4 regions of the Allobosea rubneri genome follow, and region 1 is predicted to be linked to each of the others. Evidence: predicted binding sites of a transcription regulator. Region 1 holds the regulator's gene; each other region holds the start of a gene.
What was found. The regulator LexA, encoded in region 1, represses DNA repair genes until DNA is damaged. The targets are predictions, from matches to a motif close to TGTTCNNNNTGTGTTCNG.
Positions count from the first base shown of each region.

Region 2: RKE40_RS02070 (ImuA family protein) is a predicted target of LexA. The motif match lies at 2,261-2,278, and genes of this name have one in related genera.
Region 3: RKE40_RS12850 (PA0069 family radical SAM protein) is a predicted target of LexA. The motif match lies at 3,018-3,035, and genes of this name have one in related genera.
Region 4: RKE40_RS01910 (DNA recombination protein RmuC) is a predicted target of LexA. The motif match lies at 1,877-1,894, and genes of this name have one in related genera.

Region 1 covers NZ_JAWDID010000005.1:59,721-63,804, forward strand. The annotation lists gene moaC (cyclic pyranopterin monophosphate synthase MoaC) at 1-260, shown strand, start outside; gene RKE40_RS05200 (molybdopterin molybdotransferase MoeA) at 257-1,468, shown strand; gene RKE40_RS05205 (hypothetical protein) at 1,475-1,834, opposite strand; gene lexA (transcriptional repressor LexA) at 2,013-2,744, shown strand; gene RKE40_RS05215 (ComEC/Rec2 family competence protein) at 2,738-4,084, opposite strand, start outside.
Region 2 covers NZ_JAWDID010000002.1:134,307-138,390, forward strand. The annotation lists gene RKE40_RS02055 (AEC family transporter) at 1-83, opposite strand, end outside; gene RKE40_RS02060 (bestrophin-like domain) at 211-957, opposite strand; gene RKE40_RS02065 (DUF808 domain-containing protein) at 1,063-2,061, opposite strand; gene RKE40_RS02070 (ImuA family protein) at 2,286-3,116, shown strand; gene RKE40_RS02075 (Y-family DNA polymerase) at 3,022-4,084, shown strand, end outside.
Region 3 covers NZ_JAWDID010000016.1:77,131-81,214, forward strand. The annotation lists gene RKE40_RS12830 (cytochrome ubiquinol oxidase subunit I) at 1-443, shown strand, start outside; gene cydB (cytochrome d ubiquinol oxidase subunit II) at 455-1,459, shown strand; gene ypfJ (KPN_02809 family neutral zinc metallopeptidase) at 1,567-2,457, shown strand; gene RKE40_RS12845 (glycosyltransferase family 2 protein) at 2,479-2,964, opposite strand; gene RKE40_RS12850 (PA0069 family radical SAM protein) at 3,080-4,084, shown strand, end outside.
Region 4 covers NZ_JAWDID010000002.1:107,406-111,489, forward strand. The annotation lists gene RKE40_RS01905 (MFS transporter) at 1-597, opposite strand, end outside; gene RKE40_RS01910 (DNA recombination protein RmuC) at 673-1,857, opposite strand; gene def (peptide deformylase) at 1,961-2,494, shown strand; gene fmt (methionyl-tRNA formyltransferase) at 2,511-3,440, shown strand; gene truA (tRNA pseudouridine(38-40) synthase TruA) at 3,597-4,084, shown strand, end outside.

The DNA.
Region 1 (4,084 bases):
ACCCGCTGCTGCTGACCAAGATTGCCGTCGATCTTGCGATCGACGAGGCCCTGCCGGGCGTGCGGGTGCGGGCCGAAGTGCGCCTCACCGGCAAGACCGGCGTCGAGATGGAAGCGCTGACCGCCGTCAGCGTCGCCTGCCTGACGGTCTACGACATGGTCAAGGCGGTCGATCGCGGCATGCGTATCGAAGCGATCCAGCTCGTCCACAAATCCGGCGGCAAGTCCGGCGTCTACGAAGTTGCGGAAGGGCAGAGATGAGCCTGACACCGGTTGCCGTCGCGCTGCGCGCGCTGCTCGACAGCGTTCCCGGAACCACCGGCGCCGAAACCCTGCCCTTGGCGCGCTGCGCCGGCCGTGTGCTGGCGGCCGATGTCGCGGCGCTGCGCACCCAGCCGCCCTTCGCCAATTCGGCGATGGACGGCTATGCCGCTCGTGCCGATGATCTCCAGCCCGGCAAGGAATTGCGGGTCATCGGCGAATCCGCCGCCGGCCGCGGTTTTTCCGGCGCGGTCGCCCCCGGCGAGACCGTCCGCATCTTCACCGGAGCGCCGCTGCCCGAGGGCACCGACGCCATCCTGATCCAGGAGCATGCCGAGGGCGTCGACGGCCCGGTGATCCGCGTCACCAAGGCGGCGGGCAGGGGTCAGTTCGTGCGCGCCGCCGGGCTCGATTTCGGCAGTGGCGAGATCCTGCTCGCGGCCGGCCGCCGCCTCGACAGCGCCGCGCTCGGCCTTGCCGCCGCAATGGGGCATCCGGAGCTTCCGGTTCGCCGCAAGCCCGTGGTCGCAATCCTCGCCACCGGCGACGAGCTCGTCCTGCCGGGCGAGCCGGTCGGCCCCGACCAGATCGTCGCCTCGAACAGCTATGCGCTGGCCGCACTGGTCGAGCAGGCCGGCGGCACGGCGCTCGATCTCGGCATCGCCCGCGACAATCATCCCGATCTTGCGGCCCGCATCGAGGCGGCGAAGGCGGCGAATGCCGATGTGCTGATCACGCTCGGCGGCGCCTCCGTCGGCGCGCATGACCTCGTCCAGGCCGCACTCAAGGCCCAGGGCATGGATCTCGGCTTCTGGAAGATCGCGATGCGGCCGGGCAAGCCGATGATGATGGGAAGGCTCGGCCCGATGGTCGCGCTTGGCCTCCCCGGCAACCCGGTCTCCTCGATCGTCTGCGGACACCTCTTCGTCACGCCGCTGATCGAGGCCCTGCTCGGCATGGCCGAGCCGGAGCGCGACCGCGGCGAGCCGGCGGTCCTCGCCGTCGACCTGCCGGCGAATGACGAGCGCCAGGACTATCTGCGCTCGACCTTCGTGACGGAGGCAGGCGAGCGCCGGGTGAAGCCCTTTCCCAAGCAGGATTCCTCGATGCTGGCGAACCTCGCCCGGGCCGAGGCGCTGGTGATCCGGCCGGTTTTCGCCGAACCGGCCAAGGCCGGCGATCCGTGCCGGATTATCCGGTTGCGCTGAGGCCGATCAGCGGCAGCGCAGATAGCGCGTGCCGCCATAGACGACCTCGTCGTTCGAGACGACCTTGAGGGTCCGGCTGGCGCGACGCTTCGGCCCGTCGATGCTGAAGCAGGTGCCGCTCATCCGGTATTCGTTGGCGGATACGCGCTCTATCCGGCTGAAATGGCAGCCGCCCTCGCCTGCCTCGCCGGTGCGGCCGCCGCGGTTGAAGCCGACATAGGCGCCCTCGGTCCCCTCCTTCAGCCATCTGCAGCCCTGCTGCGTCGGATCGCCGAATTCGCCGCGCACCGGCAGTTCGGCGGCACTCGCCATACCGGCCACAGCCGCGGCCATCATAGCGCTCAGACTCGTCAGCTTGACCGCCATCGCTCCCTCCCTCTCGCCGTGGCACCCCACGCTGGACAAAGCTTCGCTTGCACGCAGAAGGGCCAGTTTCGCGCGGCGCAATACGGCCGATGGACGTCCCTTGCGGAACACAAGGCGAACGGGTATGTTGTTCGTGCTTTGTTTCGATTCCGATGCGAAAGGCCGGGGCGGCGAGATCATGCTGACACGCAAACAGTTCGAACTGCTTCGCTTCATCCATGAACGCCTGCGAGAATCCGGCGTACCGCCCTCCTTCGACGAGATGAAGGACGCGCTCGACCTACGCTCCAAATCCGGCATCCACCGGCTGATCATGGCGCTGGAGGAACGCGGCTTCATTCGCCGGCTGCCGAACCGCGCCCGCGCGCTCGAAGTCATCAAGATGCCGGACGGGATCGGCGGGCCGCAGGCGCAGCGCGGGCGCTTCAGCCCGTCGGTCGTTCAGGGCGGCCTCGGCCAGACCCCGCCTGCCCCGGCAGCCAATCTAGCCAAGCCGCGCCCGGCGGGCGCCGAGGAGAACGGGCGCTCCACCGTCTCCATCCCAGTCATGGGCCGCATCGCCGCCGGCACGCCGATCTCGGCGATCCAGGATCGCAGCCATAGCGTCTCCATGCCCGCCGACATGCTCGGCGGCGGCGAGCACTACGCGCTCGAAGTCCGCGGCGATTCGATGATCGAGGCCGGCATTCTCGACGGCGACACCGTCGTCATCCGCAAGCAGGACACGGCCAATACCGGCGACATCATCGTCGCCCTGATTGACGACGAGGAAGCGACGCTGAAGCGCCTCCGCAAGCGCGGCTCCTCGATCGCGCTCGAAGCGGCCAACCCGGCCTATGAGACCCGCGTGCTCGGCCCGGACCGGGTCAAGATCCAGGGCCGGCTCGTCAATCTGATGCGGCGCTACTGAAGCATCCCGCTGTCCTCCGCCTGCTCGGTCGGCACGTTTGCGGGCGTACGTGCTGGCTCCGATGAAGAAGGCACGGTCGCAGGAGCGGGCCGGGCCCGGGTCCAGGGTCGCAGGCGCGTTGCGTCCTCGGCGGTGTAGGCGCGCCAGCTGCCGCCGCGCATGGACCCAAGCGCCGTCGCGCCATCGCGGGCGAGCGCGGCCCGGTCGATCAGTCGGGCGGTACAGGTGCCATTGACGTGGAGCGGCGTGACGACGAGGTCGGCGCGCTGGCAGTCCTCGACGATGGCGACGCGGTCCTTTGTGTAGGCGACATTGCGGCCATCCTTGAGACGGATCACGCAGCCGCGCGCGTCGCAGGCGGCGCCCTCTCGCAAGGTGGCATCATCCGGAGGGCGGGAATCGCCGTCGGCATGGAGCCATTGCGTCAGCACGAAGCGACTCGGCTTGCCTGCCAGGACGAGTCGTCCTTCGGCACCGCGCACCAGGATGCCGGAACCGTCGCGCTCGATCAGGATGTCGGGCCGCGTCGGGTCCGAGGCGAGCGCCAGGCCGGCGCAGAGCGGCAGCGCCGCGAGGAAGCGCAGGGCCGTCGTCCACAAGGTCAGCCAGAGCAGCGCCAGCGCGAACAGGGCGAGCGCCACGGGATCGAAGGCAGGCAGCACCATGGTCGAGCGTTCGATACCGGCGACCCAATGGGCGAGCTGCAGGACGAGACCGGAGGCCCAGCCCATCAGGGCCCAGCCCGGCCAGTCGAGCCCGAACGGATAAGCCAGCACGCCGAAGACCGCGGCCGGCATGACAATGAGCGAGACGAAAGGCAGGGCGAGCGCGTTGCCGAGCAGGCCGAACGGGTTGAAGGTCTGGAAGTGGTAGACGCCGAAGGGCGCAGTCGCGGCCGTCGCCAGCAAGGTGGTGACGATGATGCCGACGGCCGAGAGCCAGAGCGGCCGCAGCGGCCAGGGCCAGCTGGCGGCAGCCGCATCAGGCGGGCGCTCCTGCCAGCGTTCGGCGAAGGCGATCAGCGCCGCGACCGCGCCGAAGGACATCTGGAAGCTCGGCCCGAGCAGCGCCTCCGGCTCGCGCAGCAGGACGATGATCGCCGCCAAGGCGAGGTTGCGCATGCTGAGGGCCGGCCGGTCGACCAGAATGGCGCCGAGCATCACCAGCGTCATGATCAGCGAGCGCACGGTCGCGACTTCAGCGCCGGAGAAGACGCAATAGGCGGTAGCGCCGAACATGGCGGCGAGCGCAGCGATTTTCTTGACTGGCCAGAACAGCGCGATGCCTGGCGACAGCGCCAGCAATGCCCTTGCGAGCCAGAAGATCGTGCCGGCCGCCAG
Region 2 (4,084 bases), on a different contig from region 1:
CCGAACAGGCCGCGCCAGGCGGAAAGCGCGCCGAGCCCGATCACGGCGAAGAAGGGCGTGCTGGTGGCGAGGAAATGCAGCATGGCGGGTCCAGCGGCCCGTGCACCGGACCCTGGGCGAGGAGCTAACAGATTTCCGCCGTGCTGGCGGCCCCCGCCCATGCATGGCGCCCGGCACGTTTGCGGGACGGACGCAGCGGTCTGCCGCGGATCATGCGCGGCCGAGGCGTTCGAGCGCCAGCTGTAGCGGCAGGTCGGAGACGCGGATGAAGCCGAGATAGGGGTGATCCATGTCGATGATCAGGACCAGCGCCGCCGTCACCGACAGCGCCGAGGCGAACAGCGTCACCACCACCGTGGCATTGCCCGGGGCCAAGAGGCCGAAGGAGGCGAAGAGCAAAGCCAGCCATAAGACGAGGATGATGATGAAGATGCCGGGAAATCCGCCGGTCTCGGTTTCCGGCCGCTGCCACCTCATTTCCGAGATCTGCGAGCTGAGCTGGAGGGCGCGGGTCTGAAGCCAGCGCTGCCCGTCATTCGCCGGCACCAGGCGCCTGAGCCCGTTTTGGATGGACTCGACGTCGAGGCCCTCGTGCAATAGCCCCTCACGCTGGTCTCTGAGCTCGCTGAGCCGGGCCTGGAGGCTCTTTCGCAGCGTCTCGCGCAGCGCCGCCGTCTCCGGCCCGTACTGGGCCATGGTCCGGTCGAGCAGCACCACATGCGCGGCCGAGGTCCTGAGCTCTGATGCCGCTTCGTCGAAGGACCGTTTCGCCGAGGCGATCAGCAGGCCGAGCGCGATGGCGGACAGTGTCCCGATGATCGCGGTCGCTAGCTTGATCAATTCCCGGGAGTCGGGGGAGAGGTGATGGTCCGGCAGGCGGGCGCGCAGCAACATTCCGCCAGCTGCCGCGCCGAATATGAAGAGGAACGCGACGGCGCCGACCAGGAACGGAGTCATGCCTTTCCCTCGCATTTCTGTGGCGCGAGATTAGTCGGCAAGCCACAGGCGCGGTAGTGAGCGTTTGGGTAGCAAAGTGCCGCCTGACAGCTTTCGCCGACTGGACTATTCCCTTGCGGCAGCGTCGGCGGCCTTCGCCGCCCTGCCGCGCCAGGCCTTGAGCGCCGGCTCGACGACGAAATGCATGCCGACGAGGCAGAGCCCGCCGATCGCCAGCCCGAACACGGCCGAGGCGCCGGCAGTGGTCAGCCATGCGAGCAGGCCGGACGCCGCCGGGACGGCCTGTCCGACGGCTACCGAGACGCCATGGATGGCGTGCTCGATGCCGTCGAGGCCGTAGCCGGCGAGGCCGTGGATGATGATGCCGCCGCCGACCCAGAGCATGGCGGCGGTGCCGACTGCGCTCAGGGCTTTCAGGAAGTGTGGCATGCCGAGGACGAGGCCGCGGCCGATCTGCCGGATGATGGGCTTCCCGGTGCGCGCCATGGCGGCGCCCGCATCGTCCGCCTTCACGATCAAGGCGACGGCGCCGTAGACCAGCATGGTCATGCCGAGGCCGACCACGGCGAGCACCAAGCCTTGCGTCCAGTAGGATGAGGTGGTGACGGTCGCGAGCGTGATCGCCATGATCTCGGCCGAGAGGATGAAGTCGGTCTTGATCGCGCTGGAGATCTTCTGCTGCTCGAGCTGTGCCGCATCGAGGATTTCGGCCGTGCCTTCGCCTTGCGCCGCCTCGTGCCCGGCATGCGGCACGATGAACTCGTAGACCTTCTCGAAGCCTTCGAAGCAGAGATAGGCGCCGCCCGCCATCAGGAGCGGGGTGATCGCCCAGGGCGCGATGAAGCTCAGCACCAGCGCGGCCGGCAGCAGGAAGATGAGCTTGTTCTTGAGCGAGCCGAGCGCGATCTTCCAGATGATCGGCAATTCGCGATCGGCGGAGAAGCCGACGGCGTAGCGCGGCGTCACCGCCGCATCGTCGATGACGATGCCCGCAGCCTTGGCGCCTGCCTTGGTCGCCTGGCTCGCCGCATCGTCGAGCGCGGCGGCCGCGACCTTGGCGAGGCCGGCGATGTCGTCGAGAAGCGCGAACAGTCCTGAGCTCATCTCGGTCCCCGGAAAGGCGGCGGCTGTCGTGCCTGCGTCGCAGCAAGCCGATCAGCGTTTCCTTGATATGACAGAAACGCCGGGATTGGCGACAGTTGCGCCGGCTGGAAGGCAATTCCGGCCGCGCCTCGCCTTTCTGGCAAGGAGCGTGCCGCATATCCGGGCTTGACTCCGGCGGGGTTTGGGAGTGGTTTTATATCGGAACAAATAGTGAACATTATTCCATGCCCGACGCTTCTTCCCGCTCCCTGGCCGGCCTCCGGCAGAGCCTCCCTCTGGCGGGGCTGGCGCGCGAGCTCGCGCCGGTGGAGCGCGTCGGCTTCGGCATGGCGGAGCTGGACGAGCCGCTGGGTGGCGGCCTCGCCCGTGCCGCCCTGCACGAGGTATATGCCTCGGCTGGGGCCGATCTGCCCGCCGCGACCGGCTTCGCCGCGGCCCTGGCCCTGCGGGCTGCGGGGACGCGGCCGCTGCTCTGGGTCCGGCAGGATTTCCTGGCGGCCGAGGCTGGCCGGCTGCACCCGTCCGGTCTCGCCGAACTCGGCCTCGACCCCGCGCAGGTGCTGCTGGTGCGGGCCCGCGATGCCGAGGGCGTGTTGCGTGCTGGGGCCGAAGCGGCTCGCTGCCCGGCTCTCGGCGCGGCGCTGATCGAGCCCTGGGGCGAGCCGCGCCAGCTCGATCTGACCGCCAGCCGGCGCCTCGTTCTGGCGGCCGAGGCGTCCGGCGTCATGACCCTGCTGCTGCGGGTCGCTCCCGAGCCGGCGCCCAGCGCAGCGACGACCCGCTGGCTGGTGCGGGCCCTGCCGTCGCGGCCGCGCGAGGCCAATGCGCCGGGTGATCCGGCCTTCAGTTTGAGGCTGCTGCGCCATCGTGGCGGCCTTGGTGAGTGTGAGTGGCGTGTGGAGTGGAACCGTGAGCGACGATCTTTCCAGGAATGGAGCCGGGAGGGGGGAGGCCGACAGGATGCAGCGCCGCTATCTCGCCCTCTGGTTTCCATTCCTGGCGAGCGACCGGCTGCATCGGCAGAGGGCGCTCCCGCCTGGCGCCGGGCCGGATGAGCGGCCGCTCGTCCTGGTCGAGAAGGAGGGCGGCGCGCTTAGGCTCGCCGATTGCGACCGGCGCGCCGTCGCGCTCGGCCTCACCCGCGGGCTGACCCTTGCCGATGCCCGCGCCCGCATTCCCGATCTCGCCATCGCCGAGGCCGATCCCGCCGCCGATGCGCGCTTCCTCGAACGCCTCGCCGGGCTCTGTGATCGTTTCACCCCGCTGGTCGCGCTCGACCTGCCGCATGGGCTGGTGCTCGACATCAGCGGCTGCGCCCATCTCTTCGGCGGCGAGGCGGCGCTGCGCCAGGAAATCGGCATCCGGCTGCGCCGGCTCGGCCTCCAGCTTCGCGCCAGCATCGCCGGCACGCCCGAGGCGGCGCGTGCGCTCGCCCGCTTCGGCGATTGTGCCATCTCCCCGCCGGGCGGCGATGCGGAGCGCATCCGGCTCCTGCCGGTCGCCGCTCTGGAGGCGTCGCCCGAGATCATTCTTGCCCTGTCACGGGCCGGGCTGAAGACGCTTGCGGATATCGCCGCCCGCCCTGCGGGCACGCTGTCCGCCCGCTTCGGCGAAGCTGTCGCCAGGCGCCTGCAACGCATCCTCGGCCATGAGGACATCCGCATCACGCCCTTGCGGCCGCCGCCCGATTGCATGGTCGAGCGGCATTTCCCCGAGCCGCTGCAGGATACCGAGGGGCTGAAGGCGATCCTGCGGCACCTGCTCGACGAGGCGGCCCGCATCCTCGAGCAGCGCGGCGAGGGCGGGCGCGCCTTCGAGATCAGCTTCTTTCGCAGCGACGGTGCCGTTCGGCGCCTCTTCCTCGAGACCGGTCGTCCTTCCCGGGATCCCGCCGCCATATTGCGGCTCTATCGCGAGCGCATCGACACGCTGGCGGACCCGCTCGATCCCGGTTTCGGCTTCGATGCGATCCGCCTCGCCGTGCCGGTCTGCGAGCCTCTCGGGACGCCGCAGGCGAGCCTCG
Region 3 (4,084 bases), on a different contig from region 1:
GCACGCTGATGATCCTGTTCGGCTGGGTCGGCGCCTGGTTCTGGTGGCGCGGCCGGATCTTCGAATCACGACGCTGGCTCTGGATCGCGCAGTACACCTGGCCCGCTGGCTTCATCGCCATTCTCGCCGGCTGGTTCGTCACCGAGGTCGGGCGCCAGCCCTGGGTGGCGACCGGCATCCTGCGCTCCAAGGATGCGGTCTCGCCGATAACCACGGCCGAGGTCGCGATCTCGCTGGCCCTGTTCGTCTTCGTCTATTGCGTGGTGTTCACCGCCGGCATCCTCCTGATCAACCGCCTGATCGACAAGGGGCCGGACGAGATCAGCCCGGAAGACCCGCCCGAGCAGCCCTCGAAGCGGACGCTGAAGGCGGCCCAGGGGCCCGCCTCCCAACTGTTCGGCGACGGTAAGCCCGGCGACGACAAGATCCAGCCGGCGCTCTGAGGAGAATCCAGATGGAATGGTATCTCCCCGTGATCTGGGCCGGGCTGATCGGCACCGCCGTCATGCTCTATGTCGTGCTCGACGGTTTCGACCTCGGCATCGCGATCCTGTTCCCGACGACCGGGGACGAAAGCGAGCGCGACCAGATGATGAACTCCGTCGCGCCGTTCTGGGATGGCAACGAGACCTGGCTGGTGCTCGGCGGCGCAGGGCTCTGGGTCGCCTTCCCGCTGGCCTATGCGGTGATCATGCCGGCGCTCTATCTGCCGGTGACGCTGATGCTGCTGTCGCTGATCTTCCGCGGCGTCGCCTTCGAGTTCCGCTGGGTGGCGAAGCCGAAGCACCGGATCTGGGACCTTGCCTTCTGGCTCGGCTCGACCAGCGCCGCCTTTGCCCAGGGTATCATCCTCGGCGGGCTGATCCAGGGCATCAAGGTGGTCGACAGGCAGTTCGCCGGCGGCCCGTTCGACTGGCTGACGCCTTTCACACTGATGTGCGGAGCCGGCGTCGTCGTCGGCTATGCCCTGCTCGGCGCGACGTGGCTGGTCTTCAAGACCGAAGGTCCGGTCGCCGAACGGGCGCGTCGCCAAGCCAAGGTCCTGCTGCTCGGCCTGCTCGCATTCGCCGCCCTGGTCTCGCTCTGGACGCCCTATGCCCATCCGCGGATCGCCGAGCGCTGGTTCACGCCCTCGAACCTGATGCTGCTCTGGCCGTTCCCGGTGCTGACCGCCTTCTGCGGCTACATGGTCTGGAAGCGGCTGCACGGGAAGCACGAGTTCACGCCCTTCGCCTTCACCATCGCGATCTTCGTGCTCTGCTTCCTCGGCCTGGCGATCTCGAACTATCCCTATCTGGTGCCGCCCAACCTGACGATCTGGGACACGGCGGCGGCGCCGAGCTCTCACATCTTCGTGCTGATCGGCGTCAGCTTCCTCCTGCCGATGATCCTGTTCTACACCGCCTTCGTCTACTGGACCTTCCGCGGCAAGGTGAAGGCCGATAGCGGCTATCACTGAGCCTCTGCGAAAGATCGGCCGGCACGGAACCCGGCCGGCGCGGAATGAAGGCTTGAGTTCCCGCGCCGCCTCGCGGAAATTGGCAGCGCTGAAGCAAGGGCGTCGCGATGCGTTGGGAAGATTACCGCCAGTCCGAAAACCTCGAGGACAGGCGTGGCGGCGGCGGTGAGTTCGCCGGGCTCCCCGGCGGCCGCGGCGGGATCGGCATCGGCACCATGGTCGTGCTCGGCCTGGTCGGCTGGGCGCTCGGCATCGACCCGCGAATCCTGATCGGCGGCGCCGAGATGATCGGCGGCATCGGCGGGCGCAGCGCGCCGACGCAGGAGCAGCGTCAGTCGGCCGGCCCGCCGAAGGATGAGATGGGCCGCTTCATCTCGGCGGTGCTGGCTCAGAACGAGGACATCTGGTCCAAGGTGCTGCCGCAGCAGGCCAACCGGAAATACCAGCCGCCGCGCCTCGTCGTCTTCGACGGCGTGACGCGCTCGGGCTGCGGCACCGCCCAGTCGGCGATGGGGCCGTTCTATTGCCCGAACGACCAGCGGGTCTATCTCGACACCTCCTTCTTCCAGGAAATGCAGCGCAAGCTCGGCGGCGGCGGCGACTTCGCCTATGCCTATGTGATCGGCCACGAGGTCGGCCATCACATCCAGAACCTGCTCGGCATCCTGCCCAAGGTGAACCAGATGCGCGAGCGGCTCTCCGAGCGCGAATCGAACCAGCTCTCGGTGCGGGTCGAATTGCAGGCCGACTGCTTCGCCGGCGTCTGGGCCTACAATATCAAGGCGATGGACCGTATCGAGCCCGGCGACGTCGAGGAGGCGATGCGCACCGCCGCCGCGATCGGCGACGACAAGCTGCAGCAGCAGGCCGGGCGCGGCGCCGTGGTGCCGGATTCCTTCACCCACGGCTCGTCGGCACAGCGCATGCGCTGGTTCAATGCCGGCTTCAATTCGGGCTCGATGCAGGCCTGCAACACCTTCCAGACCGACCGGCTCTGACGAGCCCGCCCCCGGCAGGCCCTATCGCTGCGCCCGCTCGCGGCGCACGGAAAGACGACGCGGCGAGGCCGGCAGGCGGCCGGAGAGGAGCTGCTTCTTCGGCGCGATCAGCCCGGCCCTGACGCCGCGCGAGCGCAGCGAAACCGCGCCCCATTCGCGTAGCGCCGCGATGCCGCGCAGCGGCATCAGCGCGGGCGTGGTCGCGGCCGTCATCAGATGCCGCTCGACGCTCTCGGCCCAATGCGGCTCCGGCAGATCCCCGGCCTCGAGCAGCAGCACCCAGTCGCCCCGCGCGCGCTCGATGCCGAGCGCCCAGCTCGCGCCGTTTCGCGCTGCGACATAGCTCGCCCCGGTCACATCGGCGAGCCGCTCGGTTTCGCTGTCTTCCCCGGCGCCGATCACCACCGCATGGCCGATCGTGCCGCCGGCCACCGCCGGAATCAGCACCGACAGGGTCGCGGCCAGCGCTTCGGTCCGGCCGTTGGCGCGAATGACAGCTGTAAGCATGAACCCAAGCCTATGACGCACCGCAACATGTCGCAATCCTGTCACTTGCCATATGTTCTCTTTTTGTTCACATTCATTCGTCGTGAAGCCGGCGATTCCGGCGAGGAGCCATCCGATGCGCCAAGCTCGACCTTCCGCAAGGCCGCCGACGACGCAGGCGCTGAAGCGCCGCGATGCCGAGCCAGCCTCGATCTCCGCCCGAATCGCGCCGGTAGACCCGCTCGCCCATGCCGGGCACCGCATCGACCCGGAGCGGCGACGCGGGCGCGGCGCGACGATCAATCCGGGCGGGCGCTTCGAGGCCGAGCAGCGTTTCGACGAGGATGATGGCTGGGGCTCGCTCGGCGAATTGCCACCCTTCAAAACCGAGATCTCGATCGAGAAACCGCGGACGATCATTACCCGCAACGACTCCCCGGATATTTCGTTCGACCGCTCGATCAATCCCTATCGCGGCTGCGAGCATGGCTGCGTCTACTGCTTCGCCCGGCCGAGCCATGCCTATCTCGGGCTCTCGCCCGGGCTCGATTTCGAGACCAAGCTGACGGCCAAGCCCGACGCGGCGCTGCTGCTCGAAAAGGAGCTCTCCGCCGCCAGCTACCAGCCGCGCACCATCGCGATCGGCACCAATACCGACGCCTACCAGCCGATCGAGAAGAAGCTGCGGATCATGCGCGGCATCCTGGAGGTGCTGGCGAAGTTCAACCATCCGGTGGGGATCGTCACCAAATCGGCGCTGGTGCAGCGCGACATCGATATCCTCGCGCCGATGGCCGAGAAGGGCCTGGTCAAGGTCGCGCTCTCGGTGACGACGCTCGACGCCAAGCTGTCGCGCGGCATGGAGCCCCGTGCCGCCTCTCCCGCCAAGCGCATCGAGACGATCCGCAAGCTCTCTGAGGCCGGCATCCCGGTCACCGTACTGGTCGCGCCGATCATCCCGGCGGTGAACGAGCACGAGATCGAGCGCATCCTCGACGCTGCCAAGGCGGCCGGGGCGCGCGAGGCCGGCTATGTGCTGCTGCGCCTGCCGCTCGAAGTGAAGGATCTGGTGCAGGACTGGCTCGTCACCCACCACCCCGACAAGATGCGCCATGTCGTCTCGCTGATCCGCTCGACGCGC
Region 4 (4,084 bases), on a different contig from region 1:
GACCGGCGCCTGCCGGGTCAGCTCGCCATAGGGCAGGGAGGCTTCGGGCGAGAGGGCCGGAGCCTCCGCGCGCGTCGCGCTCACCATCATCAGCGCCAGCGCGAACAATGCGATGATGATGAAGAACGGGGTCAACGAGGCGATCGGCAGTTTGCCGATCAGCAGCTGGCCCATCGCCAGCGCCAGGAAGGTGCCGACCATGTAGATCGAGAAGATCCGGCCGCGCTGGTCCGCCGGCGCCTTGGCGTTCAGCCAGCTCTCCGTGGTGATGAACAGGCCGACGCAGCCGATGCCGATCGCCATCCGGCACAGGATCCAGCCGAGCGGCGAGACGAAGAGCGCCATCCCGGCCGTGCCGACGACGACCATGCCGGCGAAGGCGGCATAGGCGCGGATATGCCCGATACGCTGGATGATGGCGCCGCTGCCGACGGCGCCGATCGAGAAGCCGATGAAATAGGCGCTGAGTACGATGCCGGTCAGCGTCGGGCCGAAATTCTCGGTGGTCAGCCGCAGGGACAGGAAGGTGTTGAAGAAGCCGTTGGCGAGCTGGACGAGGCTCGTCGCGGCGATGAGCGTTCCGATCTGGACGAGCACGTCTGGCGGTCTCCTGCGCAGCGGGTAGGGCGCGCAGGCTACGCCGGAATGTGATCTGCAGATGGCGGCCCGGGTTTATTCTGCCGCCTTGAGCCGGTTTTCCCTCGCGAAGGGCAGTGCCGGCTGGCTGCCCGGACCGTCGTCGAACTCGAGCGCGCCGATCCTCTCCGCGCGGCCGGTGACCTTGCCGGCCGAGGTCTTGATCAGGCCGACATCCTCCTGCGCCTGGCGGAAATGTACGTCGAGCTTGTCGACCCGCTCGCCGAGCCGGCGGACGTCGTCGAGCAGCTTGCCGACCTCGGACTGGATCACCCGAGCCTCTTCGCGCATGCGGGCATCGCGGACCAGCGACTGCATCAGCTGGATCGCCAGCGCCAGCAGCGAGGGCGAGACGATCATCACGCGGGCCCGGCTGGCCTTCTGGATCACGTCCTCGAAATGCTCGTGCAGATCGGCATGGATCGCCTCCGACGGCACGAAGAGCAGCGCCACGTCCTGGGTCTCGCCGGGCAGGAAATAGCGCTCGGCAATGTCCTTGATGTGCTGGCCGACATCGCCGCGCACCCGCGCTGCTGCCTGTTTCTTCGCCTCCTCGCCGCGTGCTTCGCGCAGCAGGGTGAAGCTCTCCAGCGGAAACTTGGCGTCGATGACGAGGCCGCGGCCGTCGCCGGGCAGGGTCACCAGGCAGTCGGGCCGGCGGCCATTGGAGAGCGTCGGCTGGAACGAGAAGAATGCCGCCGGCAGCCCGTCGCGGATGATCGCCTCCATGCGACCCTGGCCATAGGCGCCGCGCGCCTGCTTGTTGGCCAGCACGTCCTTCAGCGTCACCACCTCGCCAGTCAGTTCCGTCAGGTTCTTCTGGGCGCTGTCGATCACGGCGAGGCGCTCCTGCAGCTTGCCGAGGCTCTCATTGGTCTGGCGGACATTCTGCTCGAGCCCGGCGCCGACCTGCTGGCGCAGGCCGTCGATCCGGTCGGCCACGAGGCGGGCGAGATCGCCCTGCCGGGTCGAGAGAATCTCGGCCATGGTCTGCATCCGGCCGGTCAGCTCGGACTGCATCCGGTTCATCTCGGCGACCTTGTCGTCCATTTCGTGCGCCCGCTCGGCTGCGGCGGCCGCCTCCGCCGCGTGCCGGTGGCCGCCGCGCCAGGCGGAGAGCAGCGCCAGCGCGAGCAGGAGCAGGGTGAGGCCGGCGAAGCCGAAGGCGGCTTCCGCCCAGCTGACGGGCCGTTCGAGCACGACGAAGGCGATCTGGTTCATGGAAAGAGCCTACACTAATGCGAACGAAAGCGGAACAGTTTGACCGCTCCTGCACAAGTGCTTATGTCGCCTCAATCTCAAGACATTTGCTGCAGAGCGCTCCATGGCCATTCGCCCCCTCGTCATCCTGCCCGACAGTCAGCTCAGGCTGGTCTCGGCCCCCGTCGCTTCGGTCACGCCCGAGATCCGCAAGCTCGCCGAGGACATGCTGGAGACGATGTACGACGCGCCGGGCATCGGCCTTGCCGCGATCCAGATCGGAAAGCCGGTCCGCCTCGTCACCATCGATGTCTCGAAGAAGAGCGAGGACGACGAGGAGACGCCGAAGACCCCGATGGTCTTCGTCAATCCCGAGGTCACCTGGAGCTCGGAGGAGAAGAACGTCTATGAGGAGGGCTGCCTGTCGATCCCCGAATATTACGAGGAGGTCGAGCGGCCGGCGCGCGTCAAGGTGCGCTATATGGATCTCGACGGGGCGATCCAGGAGATCGAGGCCGATGGCCTCCTCGCCACCTGCCTCCAGCACGAGATCGACCATCTCAACGGCGTCCTCTTCATCGACTACCTGTCGCGCCTGAAGCGCGAGCGTGTAACCAAGCGCTTCGCCAAGGCCGCCCGCCGGGAGAGTGCGGCCTGAGCGGCCGGGAAATCACATGAGCCTGCGCATCATCTTCATGGGCACGCCGGACTTCGCCGTGCCCACCCTGACCGAGATCATCGGCCAGGGCCACGAGGTCGTTTCCGTCTATACGCGCCCCCCGGCTCCGGCCGGGCGCGGCATGGAGCTGAAGCCGTCGCCGGTGCAGCGCACCGCCGAGCGCTTCGGCATCCCGGTGTTCACGCCGAAGACGCTGCGGAACGCCGAGGCCGCCGAGATCATGGCCTCGCACCAGGCCGACGTCGCGGTCGTCGTCGCCTATGGGCTGATCCTGCCCAAGGCGATCCTCGAAGTGCCCGAGCTCGGCTGCCTGAACCTGCACGCCTCGCTGCTGCCGCGCTGGCGCGGCGCCGCCCCGATCCAGCGCGCGATCATGGCCGGCGACGCCGAGACCGGCGTCTGCGTGATGAAGATGGAGGAGGGGCTCGATACCGGCCCGGTCGGCATGGTCGAGCGGCTCGCCATCGACAGCGATGCCACTGCCGGCGACATGCATGACCGGCTTTCCGTGCTCGGCGCCGACCTGATGGTGAGGGCGCTGGCGGCGCTCGGACGCGGGGGCCTGCGCTTCACGCCGCAGGCGCAGGACGGCGTCACCTATGCCAGCAAGATCGGCAATGACGAGGCGCGGCTGAGCTGGACCAGGCCGGCACAGCAGGTGCACGATCTGGTACGTGGCCTCTCGCCCTTTCCGGGCGCCTTCGTCGAAGTCGACCTCGGCAAGGGGCCTGAGCGCCTCAAGCTGCTGCGCACGGCACGTGCCGGCGGCGCGGCCGAGCCCGGCACGCTGCTCGACGACGAGGGCACCGTCGCCTGCAAGGTCGGCGCGGTGAAGCTGCTGCAGGTCCAGCGCGCTGGCCGCGCCCCGATGAGCGGCGGCGAGTTCTTGCGCGGCGCCCGGCTCTCGGCCGGCGCGAAGCTCTAGCGTGTTGCAGCACTCTCATTTCACGCCGTCATCCCGGGCGAGCTCAGCTCGACCCGGGATCCATGCCGGAGCGGTTCAGGCATGGATCCCGGCTCTCCGCTTCGCTTCGGCCGGGACGACCGACAAAGGTACAGTCTCCCTGGTGGAGCGAGTCTGATGCCGCGCTACAAGCTCGTCATCGAATATGACGGCACGCCGTTCTCGGGCTGGCAGCGCCAGCTCAACGGCCCTTCCGTCCAGCAGAGTGTCGAGGAGGCGGTCGAGGCCTTCTGTGGCCATCCCGTGCGTCTGCATTGCGCCGGGCGCACCGATGCCGGCGTCCATGCCACACATCAGGTCGCCCATGTCGATCTCGACAAGCAATGGCGCACCGACGTGGTGCGTGACGCCAGCAATGCCAGGCTGAAGCGCCTGTCGGTCGCGGTGCTCAGCGCCGAGGCGGTGCCCGACACGTTCGATGCCCGGATCTCGGCGCTGCGTCGCTATTACATCTACCGCATCCTCGACCGTAGGGCGCAGCCGGCGCTCGATGCCGGCCGTGTCTGGCATGTTCCGGTTCGGCTCGACCATGAGGCGATGGACCGCGCCGCCAAGGCTCTCCTCGGCCATCACGACTTCACCACCTTCCGGGCTGCCGAATGCCA